3 regions of the Sporosarcina sp. P29 genome follow, and region 3 is predicted to be linked to each of the others. Evidence: riboswitches for the same ligand, from Rfam matches in the RefSeq annotation. Region 3 holds a riboswitch; each other region holds the start of a gene.
The links. Region 3 has a riboswitch for S-adenosylmethionine ahead of CSV68_RS09505 (methionine ABC transporter ATP-binding protein). Riboswitches for the same ligand answer to the same signal wherever they lie in the genome.

Region 1: another riboswitch for S-adenosylmethionine. It lies ahead of metK (methionine adenosyltransferase); the one in region 3 lies ahead of CSV68_RS09505 (methionine ABC transporter ATP-binding protein).
Region 2: another riboswitch for S-adenosylmethionine. It lies ahead of CSV68_RS09120 (methionine ABC transporter ATP-binding protein); the one in region 3 lies ahead of CSV68_RS09505 (methionine ABC transporter ATP-binding protein).

Annotation. Positions count from the first base shown of each region.
Region 1 is NZ_PDYX01000001.1:383,695-388,976, forward strand. It holds gene CSV68_RS01830 (TetR/AcrR family transcriptional regulator) at 1-99, opposite strand, end outside; gene CSV68_RS01835 (YkuS family protein) at 332-565, opposite strand; gene CSV68_RS01840 (hypothetical protein) at 770-1,387, shown strand; gene CSV68_RS01845 (DUF3891 family protein) at 1,394-2,167, shown strand; gene metK (methionine adenosyltransferase) at 2,214-3,425, opposite strand; SAM riboswitch class I at 3,602-3,721, opposite strand; gene pckA (phosphoenolpyruvate carboxykinase (ATP)) at 3,899-5,282, shown strand, end outside.
Region 2 is NZ_PDYX01000008.1:95,748-101,029, forward strand. It holds gene CSV68_RS09090 (acyl-CoA dehydrogenase family protein) at 1-93, shown strand, start outside; gene CSV68_RS09100 (arsenate reductase family protein) at 781-1,140, shown strand; gene gcvH (glycine cleavage system protein GcvH) at 1,217-1,597, shown strand; gene CSV68_RS09110 (toprim domain-containing protein) at 1,660-2,013, shown strand; gene CSV68_RS09115 (thioredoxin family protein) at 2,006-2,305, shown strand; SAM riboswitch class I at 2,355-2,460, shown strand; gene CSV68_RS09120 (methionine ABC transporter ATP-binding protein) at 2,839-3,864, shown strand; gene CSV68_RS09125 (methionine ABC transporter permease) at 3,857-4,525, shown strand; gene CSV68_RS09130 (MetQ/NlpA family ABC transporter substrate-binding protein) at 4,590-5,282, shown strand, end outside.
Region 3 is NZ_PDYX01000009.1:17,570-22,851, reverse strand. It holds gene CSV68_RS09515 (MetQ/NlpA family ABC transporter substrate-binding protein) at 1-172, opposite strand, end outside; gene CSV68_RS09510 (methionine ABC transporter permease) at 191-859, opposite strand; gene CSV68_RS09505 (methionine ABC transporter ATP-binding protein) at 852-1,865, opposite strand; SAM riboswitch class I at 1,985-2,096, opposite strand; gene CSV68_RS09500 (pyridoxal phosphate-dependent aminotransferase) at 2,325-3,491, shown strand; gene CSV68_RS09495 (tRNA dihydrouridine synthase) at 3,618-4,580, opposite strand; gene CSV68_RS09490 (glycine betaine uptake BCCT transporter) at 4,842-5,282, opposite strand, start outside.

The DNA of each region.
Region 1 (5,282 bases), on a different contig from region 3:
ATATCCTTTAGTACCAAATAATACGATAGCGGCTTCTTTTAAATCATGTTGCCGAGTATCGCGAATCTCTTGAATCTTTTCATTCTTTCGGGGTGACATAAAGGGTTTTCAACTCACTTCTTTTTATTGATTGACTCACGAGTCAATGTTGACCAGTTTACTGTCCTGTTGGGTTTTTGTCAACTCCCAAAAAAAGTAGCGCAAGAGTAACTTGGAGAAATGTGTTGGATTTTAACCAAGCTTTATTCAATAGCGAATTTTGCAAAATAAAAACTGAAGAACAAACACCAATTGGGTTAGTCCTTCAGTCTTATATAAAATGTATTAACTATCAACGGTGTAATCTTTTTTCAACATCTTCTACAATATCTTGTACAGAGTTGCCTTCAATACTCACCACAGGAAAGTCGAATTGGTCGATATTGACATCGCTCAATGCACGTACAACGCCCATGTCATAGCCACTTAAATTTTCATCACTTGCGAACATCTTCACTTCATGACCCTTTTCCTCTAATGCTTGTTTCACATCTTCAAATGGTATTTCTACTGCAATTTTCGCCATACTCTATTCCTCCTTAGTCCTTACTTGATTTCGCTAATACTCTATAATTTCCCCACTGTCAGTTAAGTTAAACATGGCTTCTTACGGAATGCATTTATATTTGGTAATAACTAGACGATTCATTTTGTAAGAAGTGGGTATTTTACTATTACAGCCTTAGAGTCATTATATGAAATAGATTTTATAAAGGGAGTAGACGTGATTATGTTTGGGTTATCGGATCTCATTGGCTTGGTTATTTCTAGTTTCATCATTTTACCTGTCGTGACTTTTCTGCGAGAGGCAGGATATTTTGTTATCAGTGGATTATTCGGTGTAAAAAACGCCAGACTTACTATTGGTTCGGGGCCCAGGTTATTTCAATTGGGCGTTTTAGATATACGTAAGTATTATCATGTCAACAGCTGGTTTTCCTTCGATTCAGTCAAAAGAAAAAGTAATTTTGCTTATATATGTATTTATGCCGGACCTATCTTAATTAACGTAGTAGTAGCTGTCACGATGAATGCTTTGATCGCAAATGGATTCTTTGAAGACTCCAAGACATTCTGGAATCGCTTTATTTTCTACGCATTCTATTTTGTACTATACGACTCTATTCCGATGAAAACCGTAAATGGCAAACCGAATAACGGTATGATCATTTATGAACTGCTACGATATGGCAAACGTGTCGATTTCAATGAAGAACCCATTATTCCGGGGACTACAGAAGCAGATGAAATGTATCAGGAAGAAGTCGAGAAAATTGAGAAAATAGAAGAAGAGATAAAAGAAGAAATTATACAAAATGACGGCGTTCCACCCGACAAGAAAGGATGAACTGAGATGATTGTACGTGAACATGAGAAGTCATTTATCTTCGTACAACAACATCATCATGGACACCTAGCTGAAGAATTAATGAAACATTGGAAAAAGGATATGTTTCCTGATGATCAATGGCGCCCTTCTGTACTAACCGCCATTAGGAACCACGACATCGGCTGGTCTCCTTTTGACGAACAACCTTTTTGGAATGATGCGACGTCTGCACCTTTTCAATTCACCGACTTCCCTCTTCTCCCTAAAACCGTCCTTTATCGTCAAGGTATCGATGAGGTGGAAAAGATAGATCTTTACGCAGCTATGCTTTGCAGTTTTCATTATGAACAGTTTATACAAAGCAGTAACGAGAAAGCAGCACACCTTTTTATCGAGGGCGAACAAAATCGTCGAGAACGGTTGTCTAGAGAAGTCGAAGGTTTTACTAAAGAATTATTCGAAAAACATTACGCTTTGCTGCAGCTTGGGGATAATTTTTCTTTATATTGTTGTGTGAATGATTCTGGGGTCGACAAAGCGGATGAGCATGCATTTTTTCGTAACGGCATTCCTTCCTCGAGTATTTTCCATTCATTACCGATAGAACGAATTGGGATATACTTTGCAGATCAACACACTATTAAGGTAGAGGATTACCCATTTTGCTGTTCGTTTGATGTGGAAGTGAAGCAAAAGAACGTGCTGAAACAAGATATTAAGGATAAAGGATTGCAAGTAGCTTATGAAGAGGCGGACTATGAAGTAATTTCTTTTCACATTTCACCTGCACCCAAATAAAAAGTGCAGAAAGAGGTAATAACTCCCCTTTCTGCACTTCATGACTTTATTGTTTCACGCGTACTTTACTAGCAAGTTCTTTCAACGCTTCCACTTTATCTGTCTGCTCCCATGGCAATTCGATATCAGTGCGGCCAAAGTGACCGTATGCTGCTGTTTGTTTGTAGATTGGACGACGTAGGTCAAGCATTTTAATGATTCCTGCCGGACGAAGGTCAAACAATTCACGTACGAACTCCACTAATTGCGTTTCCGATAGTTTACCCGTGTCAAATGTGTTGATTGAGATAGAAACCGGGCTCGCTACTCCAATAGCATAGGCCAACTGAACTTCACAGTGCTCAGCTAATCCTGCTGCGACAATGTTCTTTGCAACATAACGTGCTGCATAAGAAGCGGAACGGTCTACTTTTGTTGCGTCTTTCCCTGAGAATGCACCACCGCCATGACGGGCATATCCACCGTACGTATCGACGATAATTTTACGTCCAGTCAGACCGGAGTCTCCTTGAGGTCCACCCACAACAAAGCTGCCAGTAGGATTAATGAAGTATTTAGTCTCCTCGTCCAACAAGTTTTTGGGAACTACTGCATCAATGACAACTTTCTTTATATCCTTCTCAATTTGCTCGAGTGTTGCTTCAGGATGATGTTGTGTGGAAATAACGATTGTGTCAATTCGCACTGGATTATTGTCTTGATCGTATTCTACCGTTACTTGTGTTTTGCCATCAGGACGTAAATAAGAAATTAGTTCTTCTTTACGAGCTTGTGCGAGGCGTTGTGCCAATTTATGAGATAGGCTGATAGGTAAAGGCATTAATTCCGGTGTTTCATTACACGCGTATCCAAACATTAGACCTTGGTCTCCTGCACCGATTGCATCTAATTCTTCATCTGACATAGAGCCTTCGCGTGCTTCAAGTGCCACGTTAACACTTGCAGCGATTTCAGGTGATTGCTCATCAATGGAAGTAAGTACGGCGGACGTTTCGTAATCAAAGCCGTATTTTGCACGAACATAGCCAATTTCCTTAACCGTATCGCGAACAACTTTTGGAATATCCACATACGTTGTCGTAGTGATTTCTCCCATTACTAATACGAGTCCAGTCGTGATACTCGTTTCACATGCCACACGCGCATTTGGATCTTCCGTTAGGATCGCATCTAAAATTGCGTCTGAAATCTGGTCGCACATCTTGTCAGGATGGCCTTCTGTAACTGATTCTGATGTAAACAGTCGACGGTTTGTCATTTTGTTTCCCCCTATATTAAGCATCATGATACGGTACTCTCATAAGTCCCTGGTAAAGTTCCACGCCTAGACGTCAAGCATATACCATAAGGATTCAGGGCTAGACAATATAAAAAGCCCTCTACTCATATTCAATCCATGAGTAAAAGGCAAAATTTCACGCGCAGCACCTTTCACTCTTATCGTCCAAGGAATTAAACCTTGCTTCAGGTTTGGCACCTTCGCGTTAGACTTATGTCTATTGCAGGTTGCCGGGTTTCACAGGGCCTGTACCCTCCACCAACTCGGGATAAGAGTATCCGTTCATGACACATCGTATTAAAAAGTTTAGATTTTGTCAAATTTTTTATCCTAAATCACTTGAGTTTTCCATTAGTATAGATTAATATTCTTAATGTGTTATACTATTTACGAATTAGGATATTCTCATCAAGATCAAAATAAATCGACTACGCAAAGGACGGTATGTAAACATGATATCTGCAAAAATTGATGATAGTTTAAAAAGTCTTCTTAGTGGAAGCAACGTGACGATCCAAGCGTCTGTGGCGGAATTAACAGAAAAAGCAGTAGCAAGAAACGAAGCTAAACTTTCTGCTGATGGTGCAATCACTGCACGTACAGGTAAATATACAGGACGCTCACCTAAGGACAAATTCATCGTTGAAGATGCAGTGTCTAAGGATAAAGTAGATTGGGGTAGTACGAACAGTCCGATTTCAGAAGAGATCTTTGATTCATTATACACGAAAGTCATCGATCATTTGAAGGTAAAAGATGAACTCTTTGTATTTAAAGGGTTTGCAGGAGCAGATAAAGACTCTCAATTGTCTATCCAAGTAATTAATGAATTAGCTTGGCAAAATCTGTTTGTTCACCAACTATTCATCCGTCCTACCGAAGAAGAATTAAAAGCACATGAATCGCAATTCACTATTTTGGCTGCCCCTTCATTCAAAGCGGATCCAAAAGTGGATGGCACAAACTCTGAAACGTTCATCATTGTTTCGCTTGAAAAACGAATTGTCTTGATCGGTGGAACAGAGTATGCTGGAGAAATGAAAAAATCTATTTTCTCCGTTATGAACTTCTTGCTTCCTGAGCAAGATATTCTATCTATGCACTGTTCAGCAAACGTTGGAGAAGAAGGCGATGTCGCTCTATTCTTCGGACTTTCTGGAACAGGTAAAACTACACTTTCAGCAGATGCTAACCGTAAACTTATTGGAGACGATGAGCATGGATGGTCTGATAATGGCGTATTTAACATTGAAGGTGGATGTTACGCAAAATGTATCAACCTTTCTGCCGAAAAAGAACCTGAAATTTTCGGAGCAATCCGTTTCGGCGCTGTTTTAGAAAACGTTGTATTGGATGAAGTAACGCGCATTCCAGATTATGATGATAAATCACTAACAGAAAATACACGTGCTGCTTATCCAATCGAAAATATCGATAATATTGTGACACCGTCTGTTGCGGGTCACCCGAAGAATATCATCTTCCTTACGGCTGATGCTTCCGGCGTATTGCCTCCGATCTCGATTCTTACAAAAGAACAGGCAATGTACCACTTCTTGAGCGGTTTCACTTCCAAACTTGCTGGAACTGAACGTGGAATTACTGCTCCTGAACCAACATTCTCTACTTGCTTCGGTTCACCGTTCTTACCACTTCCTGCAGCAACATATGCAGAGATGCTTGGAAAGAAAATCGATGAGCACGGTTCAAAAGTGTTCCTTGTGAATACAGGTTGGACTGGCGGAATTTACGGTGTAGGTTCACGTATGAACTTGGGCTACACACGTTCAATGGTACGCGCTGCAATCGCTGGTAAATTGGATAATGTAGAAACAA
Region 2 (5,282 bases), on a different contig from region 3:
CGTAAGTTGACTCGTAACAATCCGTATAACTTGATTGCGAAGAAGCGTGAAGCGTCAGTGAAGCTGATCGAAGCAGAGAAGTATATCGTTTAATCATAGCTTAGACAAAACGCCTCCAATGTGGGGCGTTTTTTGTTGTTTCTGGAATTGTTTAAGTTCAAAAGCGAGTGTTTGGGAGTAGTGAGTGAATTTGTGAGTGGTTCGGGATGGAAGCTCCAGTTGGGGGACGCTTTCCCATGGGCCCGCGGTGAGCCAACCAAGTCGCTGTGCTCCTTTTTGGTTGTCTCACCTGATCGGGCTGATCCTGCGGGAAGAGCCGTTACGAAGAACGGCTTTTGCGAGTAAAAGCGAAGCGTTAGGAGCACATCTTTGCACTTCGCCCCCAACTTCCGCTTCCCTCCTACGTTGATATTGCTAGGACTTAGATCACTCATTGTAGGTAGTGTGTGAATTATTGTTTTGTTTTAACTTATTTAAGTACAATTACTGAAGTTCAAAATCTATTACAACACTTACTTTAATGCACAACAAAAAGTTTCATCCATTCACATTGCAAGGAATTGGCGTGTAGGAGGGGGCGACTCCCAGAGGATCAGGTCGACAGGAGAGACAACCAAGGGAGCGAAGCGACTGGTTGGCTCGCCGCGGCCCCTCTAGGAAAGCGTCCCCCTCCGTAGCGCCAATTCCCAACCCTAGCCCCATGTCAGCCTATTCTTCTTTCGCTTAGCTAGTACCCCCACACCTTTATTTGCTATACTGAAAAAAAGGAGGATTACGACTATGACTATCACATACTACGGCTATCCGAAATGTACCACATGCCGCAAAGCGAAGAAATGGCTCGAGAACGAGGGGATTTCATTCGAAGAACACAACATCGCCGAACAACCACCGAGCGAAGACGACCTTCGTAGCATGATCGCAAACTCCGGGCTCGAAATGAAGAAGTTCTTCAACACAAGCGGCATGAAATATCGCGAGCTCAATTTGAAAGACAAACTACCTACCCTGACAGACGACGAAAAGATCGCGCTCCTCGCTTCAGATGGGATGCTCATTAAACGCCCAATCGTTTCTGACAACCAAAAAGTAACCGTCGGATTTAATGAAACAACCTTCACAGAAACGTGGAAGAAGTGATCTAGAATCTTGTCTTTATGCGGGAACTATGGCAAACTAAAGGTAGATTAACTATTATATTTTTGGAGGTAACGACATGAGCACACCAAAAGATTTACGTTATTCAGAAGAGCACGAATGGGTTAAAGAAGAAGACGGTAAATACCGTATTGGAATCACACATTTCGCACAGTCTGAACTAGGGGATATCGTATTCGTTGAGCTTCCACAAGTTGGAGATCAATTAAAATCAGACGAGCCTTTCGGAAGTGTTGAATCAGTGAAAACTGTTTCTGAGTTGTATGCTCCACTAACTGGTAAAGTTGTAGAAGTGAACGAAAACCTTGAAGACAGCCCTGAATTGGTTAACGAATCTCCATACGAAGGTGCATGGATGGTAGTAGTTGAAATCGATAACAAAGCTGAATTAGATGAGTTAATGACGGCTGAGCAGTACGAAGAAATGACAGCTGAATAATATTCTAAAAGAAAAGCGCTGGAACGTCCCAGTGCTTTTTTTACACGCTAGGAGGAAACAGGATGGACCCGAAAGTTCTCATTGTAGAAGGCGGTTCGGATCGTAAGCGGCTAGTGCCGATCCTTGCCGAGCCTGTAGAGATTCTTTGTACGAATGGCACCATCAGCGCGTACCATATTGAGGAACTGCTTGAACCGTATGAGCAGCAGGACCTGTTTGTTTTTATGGATGCGGACGCGTCAGGTGAGTCCATTCGTAAGCTGTTCAAACAACTGTATCCAGAAGCGAGACATTTATATACCGATCGTCTCTACCGCGAAGTAGAAACGACACCCATTAAACTATTGGCTAGCATTTTAGCTGCCGCCAATTTTAAAGTACATTCCAAATACTTGGCAGGTGGACCACATGAATAATTGGACAATTGAAGACTGGCAACGCGCACAGGCGGCAGAGCAAGTAGCCGCTTTTTATTTATATACACCGATGTGTGGAACGTGTGCAGTCGCTTCAAAAATGCTTACGGTGATCGAGGCAATGCGCCCGAAACTACCGATTGGAAAGGCGGACTTAAATTACGTCCAAGACATCGCAATAGAATATGAGGTGGAAAGCGTTCCTTGTTTACTCATTCAACGCAAAGGACAACCATTAGAAAAAATTTACGCCTTTCAATCCGTCCCGTATCTGCTAGAGAAGCTCAGTTGACAAAAGAAATCAAAGTATGGTATAAGTAGTTAATCAATTGAATACGTAACTCTTATAAAGAGCGGTGGAGGGAAGTGCCCTATGAAGCCCGGCAACCGTCACATATGTGAAATGGTGCCAATTCACTCAAAGCCTAACGCTTTGATAGATGAGAGAAATGGTAACGTACATAACTATATACGTTCGGCCTTTCTGCTTGTCTGCAGGAAGGCTTTTTTTATTAACAAAAGCGGAAAGCGCCATGTAGGCTCGACAGGCGTTGGAGGACTTTCCACAAAGGCGCACTTTGCCTTTTTGTAAAGTCTGAAACGACCCGAGAGCCTGGCGCTTGCAGCTGGATGAAACAAAAGCGGAAGATGCCGTTTAGCTCCGACAGGCGTTGGAGAGCTTACAAGCAAGGTGCTTTTTGCCTTGAATGTAAGATCGAAACGACCCGTGGAGCTGGCATCTGAAGCTAGATGAAACAAAAGCGGAAAGCGCCATGTAGCTTTCAAAAAACACAACAAAAAGACTTAATCAAGGTGGTGCGGAAAATGATTCAACTAACAAACGTTCATAAAAGATTCCAATTGAACCGTTCAGAAATTGTCGCGGTAGATGACGTGACATTAGCCATCGAAGAGGGAGAAATTTTCGGCGTCATCGGTTACAGTGGGGCAGGGAAAAGTACATTAATTCGATTATTAAATGGTCTTGAAACACCTACGTCCGGCAGTATTATGATTCACGGGCAAGAAATGACGACATTGAAAGGTTCTGGCCTTCGCGATGCACGTCAGAAAATCAGTATGATCTTCCAGCACTTTAATCTACTGTGGTCAAGAACGGTAGAAGAAAATATTATGTTTCCTCTTGAAATTGCTGGCGTGAAGAAATCGGCACGAAAGCAAAAAGTGAAGGAATTGATTGATCTCGTTGGACTGACGGGCCGTGAACAGGCGTATCCATCGCAATTATCAGGTGGTCAGAAGCAACGTGTCGGCATTGCACGCGCGCTTGCGAATGATCCAGAAGTATTGCTTTGTGATGAAGCAACGTCCGCACTAGATCCTGAAACGACGAATGCTATTCTGGACTTATTGACAGATATTAATGAACGACTTGGACTAACAATTGTTTTGATTACGCATGAAATGCACGTCATCCGCAAAATCTGTCATCGCGTAGCGGTCATGGAGGCGGGGAAAGTAGTAGAGGCGGGTAATGTACTGGATGTTTTCCAATCCCCACAAGCGGATATTACGAAGCGTTTCATCTCGCAAGTAACGGATACCGGCGATACGGACGCGGCGATGACGCATTTACAGGAAGAATCACCGCACGGCAAGTTGATCAAGCTAGCTTTCATTGGCGAACGTACAGAGCAGCCGGTACTTGCTGAATTGATTCGTAAATTCCCAATCGACGTCAACATCGTACAAGGGAATATTTCGACGACACGTGACGGCGCATACGGTACACTCGTCTTGCAACTAGTAGGGGACGTGGCAGTTATCGAGGAAGCTATTGCTTTCCTTGATGCCAATGAAGTGAAGACGGAGGTGCTGGTCCATGATTGAGCAATGGTTCCCAAACGTTAACTGGGATAAAATGTGGCAAGCAACGGGCGAGACGCTTTATATGTCTGCCTACTCAACAGTCTTCACGTTTATTTTTGGTATTGGACTCGGACTGTTATTGTTTTTAACAAATCCTGGACAGTTATGGGCAAATAAAATCACGAATGTCTTTACAGGCGCATTTGTAAATATATTCCGATCGATTCCGTTTATCATTTTGATCATTTTATTGTTGCCGCTGACTAATTTATTAATAGGAAGTATGCGTGGACCGAATGCCGCATTGCCTGCGTTAATTATTGGTGCAGCTCCGTTTTACGGACGCATGGTATTAATTGCATTGCAGGAAATCGATAAAGGGGTTATCGAAGCGGCACGTTCGATGGGTGCCAAAACGTCTACGATCATTTTCAAAGTCTTGTTGCCAGAATCCATGCCTGCACTCGTGTCAGGGATTACGGTGACGTCGATTGCGCTTGTTGGCTACACAGCGATGGCAGGAGTAATCGGTGCTGGAGGACTCGGTACGCTCGCGTATCTCGAAGGGTTCCAGCGTAACCGTGGAGATGTCACGATGATGGCAACGATTTTAGTGTTAGTTATCGTGTTTATCATTCAGTTTATTGGTGATTTCATTGTAAAACGTTTGGACAAGCGATAATAGGATTTTCAGGGAAACCTGTTAACCATAAAACATTCCATAATGGAGAGGGAGAAATGTGGACATGAAGAAGTTTTTATTCGGTCTATTCGCAGCTGTATTAGTGCTTGCACTGGCAGCTTGCGGAACAAAAGACGAGGGTAGTAAAGATAATGGAGCACCAGATGTAGATGATGCGGAAAAAGGCGAGAAAACGTCGCTGATAGTCGGTGCGTCTAACACACCGCACGCAGTAATCTTGGAGGAAGCTAAGCCACTATTAGCTGCAAAAGGCTATGACTTAACAATTGAAAGTTACACAGACTATGTATTGCCAAATAAAGATCTAGAAGAAGGTACAATTGACGCGAACTACTTCCAACACATTCCGTATCTAGAGAGCCAAATTGCTGATTTTGGCTATGATTTCGTCAATGCAGGCGCCATCCACATCGAACCAATCGGTGTGTATTCTAAGAAATATGATTCACTAGAAGAACTTCCTGACGGTGCGACGATCTTAATCAGTAACTCTGTTGCTGACCACGGCCGTGTACTAGCAATGCTTGAAGAAAAAGGATTGATCAAGCTAGCTGACGACGTAGAAAAAGTGAAAGCTGAAGTAGGCGACATCGTAGAAAATCCAAAGAACTTGGAGTTTGATGCAAACTACGAAGCGGCATTAATGCCTCAGCTATATAATAATGATGAAGGCGATGCACTGTTGATCAACTCCAACTACGCTATCGATGCAGGCTTGAATCCAATGGAAGATTCG
Region 3 (5,282 bases):
CCTCAAGTGCTGGTTGAATGGCTTTTTTTAACATGTCACTATAAGGGCCTGCTGTTGCACCAAAATGAATATTTTTATCGTCATCCGATTTTTCGGTAGACTTTTCTCCTCCACAAGCTGCCAATGCCGCAACCAGCGCAGTAAGAATGAATGCCAGTACTAGTTTCTTCATAAATCCATCTCTCCCCTATTATCTTTTATCTATCATTTTTGAAAAACGGTCTCCACCAAATTGAATCAACTGCACTAGCACTATTAAAATGGCGACGGTAACTAGCATAATACTGTCATCATATCGGTAATAGCCGAAACGAATGGCCAAGTCTCCAATTCCTCCACCACCAACAAATCCAGCCATTGCTGAATAGGCAACTAAGTTAATTAACGTCAGTGTAAGTCCTTGGATAATACTCGACTTAGATTCAGGTAGTAGCACATTCCAAATAATCATCCATGGTGAAGCACCCGTTGAAATGGCTGCTTCTATAACCCCTTTGTCTATTTCACGCATGGACGTCTCAACAATCCTCGCAAAGAAAGGAATCGCTGCAACAGAAAGCGATACACTTGCAGCTGCCGGTCCAATCGTATTTCCAACGATTAGTTTCGTCAATGGTATTAGGGCTACAAGTAGAATAATGAATGGAATCGAGCGAATAATGTTGACGAAAAATCCAACAACCGAATTAATTGCACGGTTCTCTAAAAATAGTCCTTTATCTGTTGTAAATAATAGAACACCAAGCGGCAACCCAATGATCAGCGCAATCGAAAGGGAGATGCCGATCATATAAAGTGTTTCACCAAATGCTTTCATAATATCCGGCATAAGTTCCATGATGTGGGCTAGATCAAACATGTTGTCGGATCACCTCCACTTGTGCGTTTTGTTCAAGTATGTATGCAATCGCTTGCTCTACTTCTTCATGTTCACCTTGTAATTCCATTAAGAAAATCCCAAGTGCTCGTTCTTGAATATATTCAATCGATCCATGCAGGAAGTTTCCTTTGACTCTATACTTCTGCATTGTATCGGAAATCACACCCTCCATCGCTACTTCACCTTTAAATGTGATTTTTATCAGTGTACCGACCAAATTAGATATGACAGCTTCAGGGATGTCATAAGATACTACACTGCTAATAAACTCCTTTGTCAAAGGTTGAACCGGGTTAGAAAAGATGTCATACACCTGTCCTTCTTCAATAACTTTACCATCCTGCATAATCGCCATGCGATCACAAATCTCTTTTACCACATTCATCTCATGCGTAATTAACACAATGGTAATATTCAATTCTTTATTGATCTTTTTCAACAATCGTAATATAGACATCGTCGTGTTAGGGTCCAGTGCAGATGTCGCTTCATCACAAAGCAAAACGGATGGATTATTGGCTAAGGCTCTCGCAATACCAACGCGTTGCTTCTGCCCCCCGCTCAACTGCGCGGGATATACATTGCGTTTTTCAGACAGTCCCACCATTTCCAGTAGTTCCATTACACGAATTTCTATTTTATCTGACGGCATTTTGGCTGCCTGTAAAGCAAATGCGACATTTTCGAAAATCGTCTTTTGGCTTATTAAATAAAAGTGCTGAAATATCATTCCAATCTTCAAGCGCGCCTGCCGAAGTTGAACTCCTGATAGTTTTGTTAAATTCACATCATTAATTAAGATCGTGCCGCTCGTTGGTTTTTCCAACAAATTCAAACAGCGTATGAGAGAACTTTTTCCCGCTCCTGAATAACCGACAATACCAAATATTTCTCCAGTCTCGATGTCTAGTGATACATCATCTACACCTTTTACCACTCTTTCTTTTGTCTGATATACCTTAGACAAATGTTGAATTTGGATCATGTTCTCACTTCTTTCTACATTCAAGTAAATAATAATAATTAATTGATGGCATTAACACTTCTCTTTAAATTAAAAAAATTCTTTCATTTTCTAAATGAAAGAATTACTGAAATATTCTCAGCTTATCTCTCAGATGGAAAACCATGCTGTAGGATTTGGCACCTTCCTCGATTCATTCAAGGGGTTGCTGGACTTCAACGGGCCTTTTCCCTCAGTCACTCTTGATAAGAGATTGATATTAAATTATATGCGTAAAACATATACTAATCTGAATTAATAAAACTGTCAAGGTGAATAACGACAATTCAACAGAATATCCGACTTTTTCTATCAACTTTGTTTATTGCACTCAATTTTTGCAATCATCTGGAATCGAATAGTAAACCTTCTATTGAAAAGTCTAGTATGATCTATGTATACTTAACGCAAATACCCTATCAAAGAAAGAAGGAATAAACTATGGCATTGTCCAACCGGTTACAGAATCTCCCTCCGCATTTCTTTACGATATTATTAAATAAAGTAGAAAAGGCTATGGATGAAGGCAGAGATGTGATTAATCTAGGGCGTGGAAATCCTGATCAGCCGACACCTCCTCATATTATTAAAGCGTTGCAAGAAGCTGTTGAAGATCCAGCGACACATGGTTACTCTCCATTCAGAGGGACTCTTGCTTTAAAACAAGCAGTCGCTGAATATTATCAGCGTGAATACGATGTCACGATTGACCCTGAAACTGAAGTTGCGGTACTAGGCGGCACAAAAATTGGTGTTGTAGAACTACCTTTAGCTATTATGAATGAAGGAGACCTATTATTGCTGCCAGACCCTGGTTATCCCGATTACTTGTCAGGTGTAAGTTTAGCCGGCATTCGATATGATACGATGCCGTTACGTAAGGAAAATGAATTTCTTCCTGATTACGATGAACTAACCGATGATCAGAAAAAAGATGCTAAATTAATGTACTTAAACTATCCTAGTAATCCTACAGGCGTCACAGCAACTCCCGAGTTTTATGAAAAAACTGTAGCATTTGCTAAAGAAAATCAGATTGCTGTCTTACAAGATTTTGCATATGGAGGCATTGGTTTCGAGAGTGAGAAACCTATAAGTTTCTTACAAACAGAAGGGGCAAAAGAAGTCGGCATTGAAATGCTGTCCCTCTCCAAAATGTATAATATGGCAGGCTGGCGTGTTGGGTTTGCCGTTGGTAACTCTGAAATAATTGAAGCTTTAAATGTATTGCAAGACCATTTATTCACTAGTATCTTCCCAGCAGTTCAACGTGCCGCAATTGAAGCATTGACGGGACCTCAACAATGCGTTGAAGAGTTAGTGGCTCTCTATCAAGGTCGCCTGACAGTATTGCTAACGGAGTGCGAACGCATCGGTTGGGATGTCACAGCTCCAACCGGCTCATTTTTCGCTTGGCTACCTGTCCCAGAAGGCTTTACAAGCGAAACTTTCGCCGATTTATTACTGGATAAAGCAGACGTCGCAGTATCACCAGGGAACGGATTTGGTGTTCATGGAGAAGGATATATTCGTGTTGGGTTGTTAGAAAGTGAAGAACGGTTGCAAGAAGCGGTTCGTCGTATTGAAAAGCTCGGTTTATTTAAATAAGAACATGTAATTGCACCTAACATCCATTATTCAAAAAGCCTCCTTACTCATCCCAGTATTTCTGGAATGGTAAGGAGGCTTTCACATGTCTAAAATCATTTTCGTTACAGGCTTTTCTGAAATATATTAATCGAGGTCTGCGTTGTCCAGTAGTGCACGCACTTCATCTGTCGTATTCGTGCTCATCAATTCATTTCGAAGTTCGGCTGCTCCACGGAACCCTTTAATGTAAATCTTGAAGAAACGACGTAGTGGTTTAAATAGTCGAGGTTCAAGTTCTGTCGAGTATTTATCAAAGAGGTCCAAGTGTAGACGCAAAAGATCCAGCAACTCTTTATGATCATGCTCTTTCTTCTCTTTTTCAAATGCAAACGGATTATGAAATATTCCACGTCCTATCATAACCCCATCCACACCGTACTTCTCCACAAGCTCCATACCCATTTGACGATCAAGAATATCCCCGTTGATCGTCAGCAATGTGTCGGGCGCTATTTCATCACGAAGCTTTTTGATTTCAGGAATCAATTCCCAATGTGCATTGCCGTTACTCATTTCCTTACGAGTACGGAGATGGATCGAAAGGTTCGCGATATCTTGCTCCAGTACATGTCTGAGCCATGTGCGCCACTCTTCAATGTCAGTGTAGCCAAGACGCGTCTTGACACTGACAGGTAATCCTCCAGCTTTTGCAGCTTGAATAATTGCCGCGGCAGTTTCAGGATGGTTAATCAGCCCACTGCCCTTACCTTTTGTTGCAACGTTCGGCACAGGGCATCCCATATTAATATCCAATCCTTTGAAACCAAGTTCCGCCATCCCAATACTCATCTCGCGAAAATGTTCAGGCTTGTCTCCCCATATATGAGCGACGATTGGCTGTTCGTCTTCTGTAAACGCCAAACGTCCGCGCACGCTGAAGATTCCTTCTGGATGACAAAAGCTTTCCGTATTCGTAAATTCCGTAAAGAATACATCCGGACGTGCAGCTTCGCTTACTACATGGCGAAAAACAACATCCGTTACATCCTCCATCGGTGCTAGTATGAAAAATGGCCGTGGTAGATCACGCCAAAAATTAGTACTCATCGTTACGTTCAAATCCTCTCTTCAAAACCTGCAGCTGTGTGTACAAAAAATGGTTTTATTACATATACTCAACCCTTACAGATGCCAGTCTCACTATTATACAAAAAATGCACAGATGAATTCCACTTCTTTGAGCTACCACTAAAATTTATTAGTAAGCGACTCTATTTGATGTTGGTTTATTCATCAAACAGAGTCGCTTAATACCGTATGGGAAATTAAAAACCGTTGCTATTTACAGCAACGGCTTCAACTACTATTTCACCACTGCCTACGCATTGGTTTCTCTCTGCGCAACTCTTTCATTAAAGAGATGACCATCAATAACATGACGAACGAGAATGGTAAGGCGGCAATAATGATCGTGTTTTGTAAGGCAGCCAAGCCACCCACTGATAACAGAATTAATGCAATGGACGATTGGATAATACCCCAAATCATTTTTACACTAGTAGGCGGTGTCAGTGACCCATACGTCGATTGCATACCGAGCACAAACGTCGCAGAGTCAGCACTAGTCACGAAGAACGATGCAATTAATAGAATGGCGATAATCGAAATAATAAACGACCACGGCATTTCGTTAAACATTTCAAAGACCACTAGCTCAGACGAAGAACTTGCGATATCGGCTATTCCGCGACGCTGTATGTCGACAGCTGTCGTACCGAACGTAGAGAACCAAAATGCACAAAGCAATGT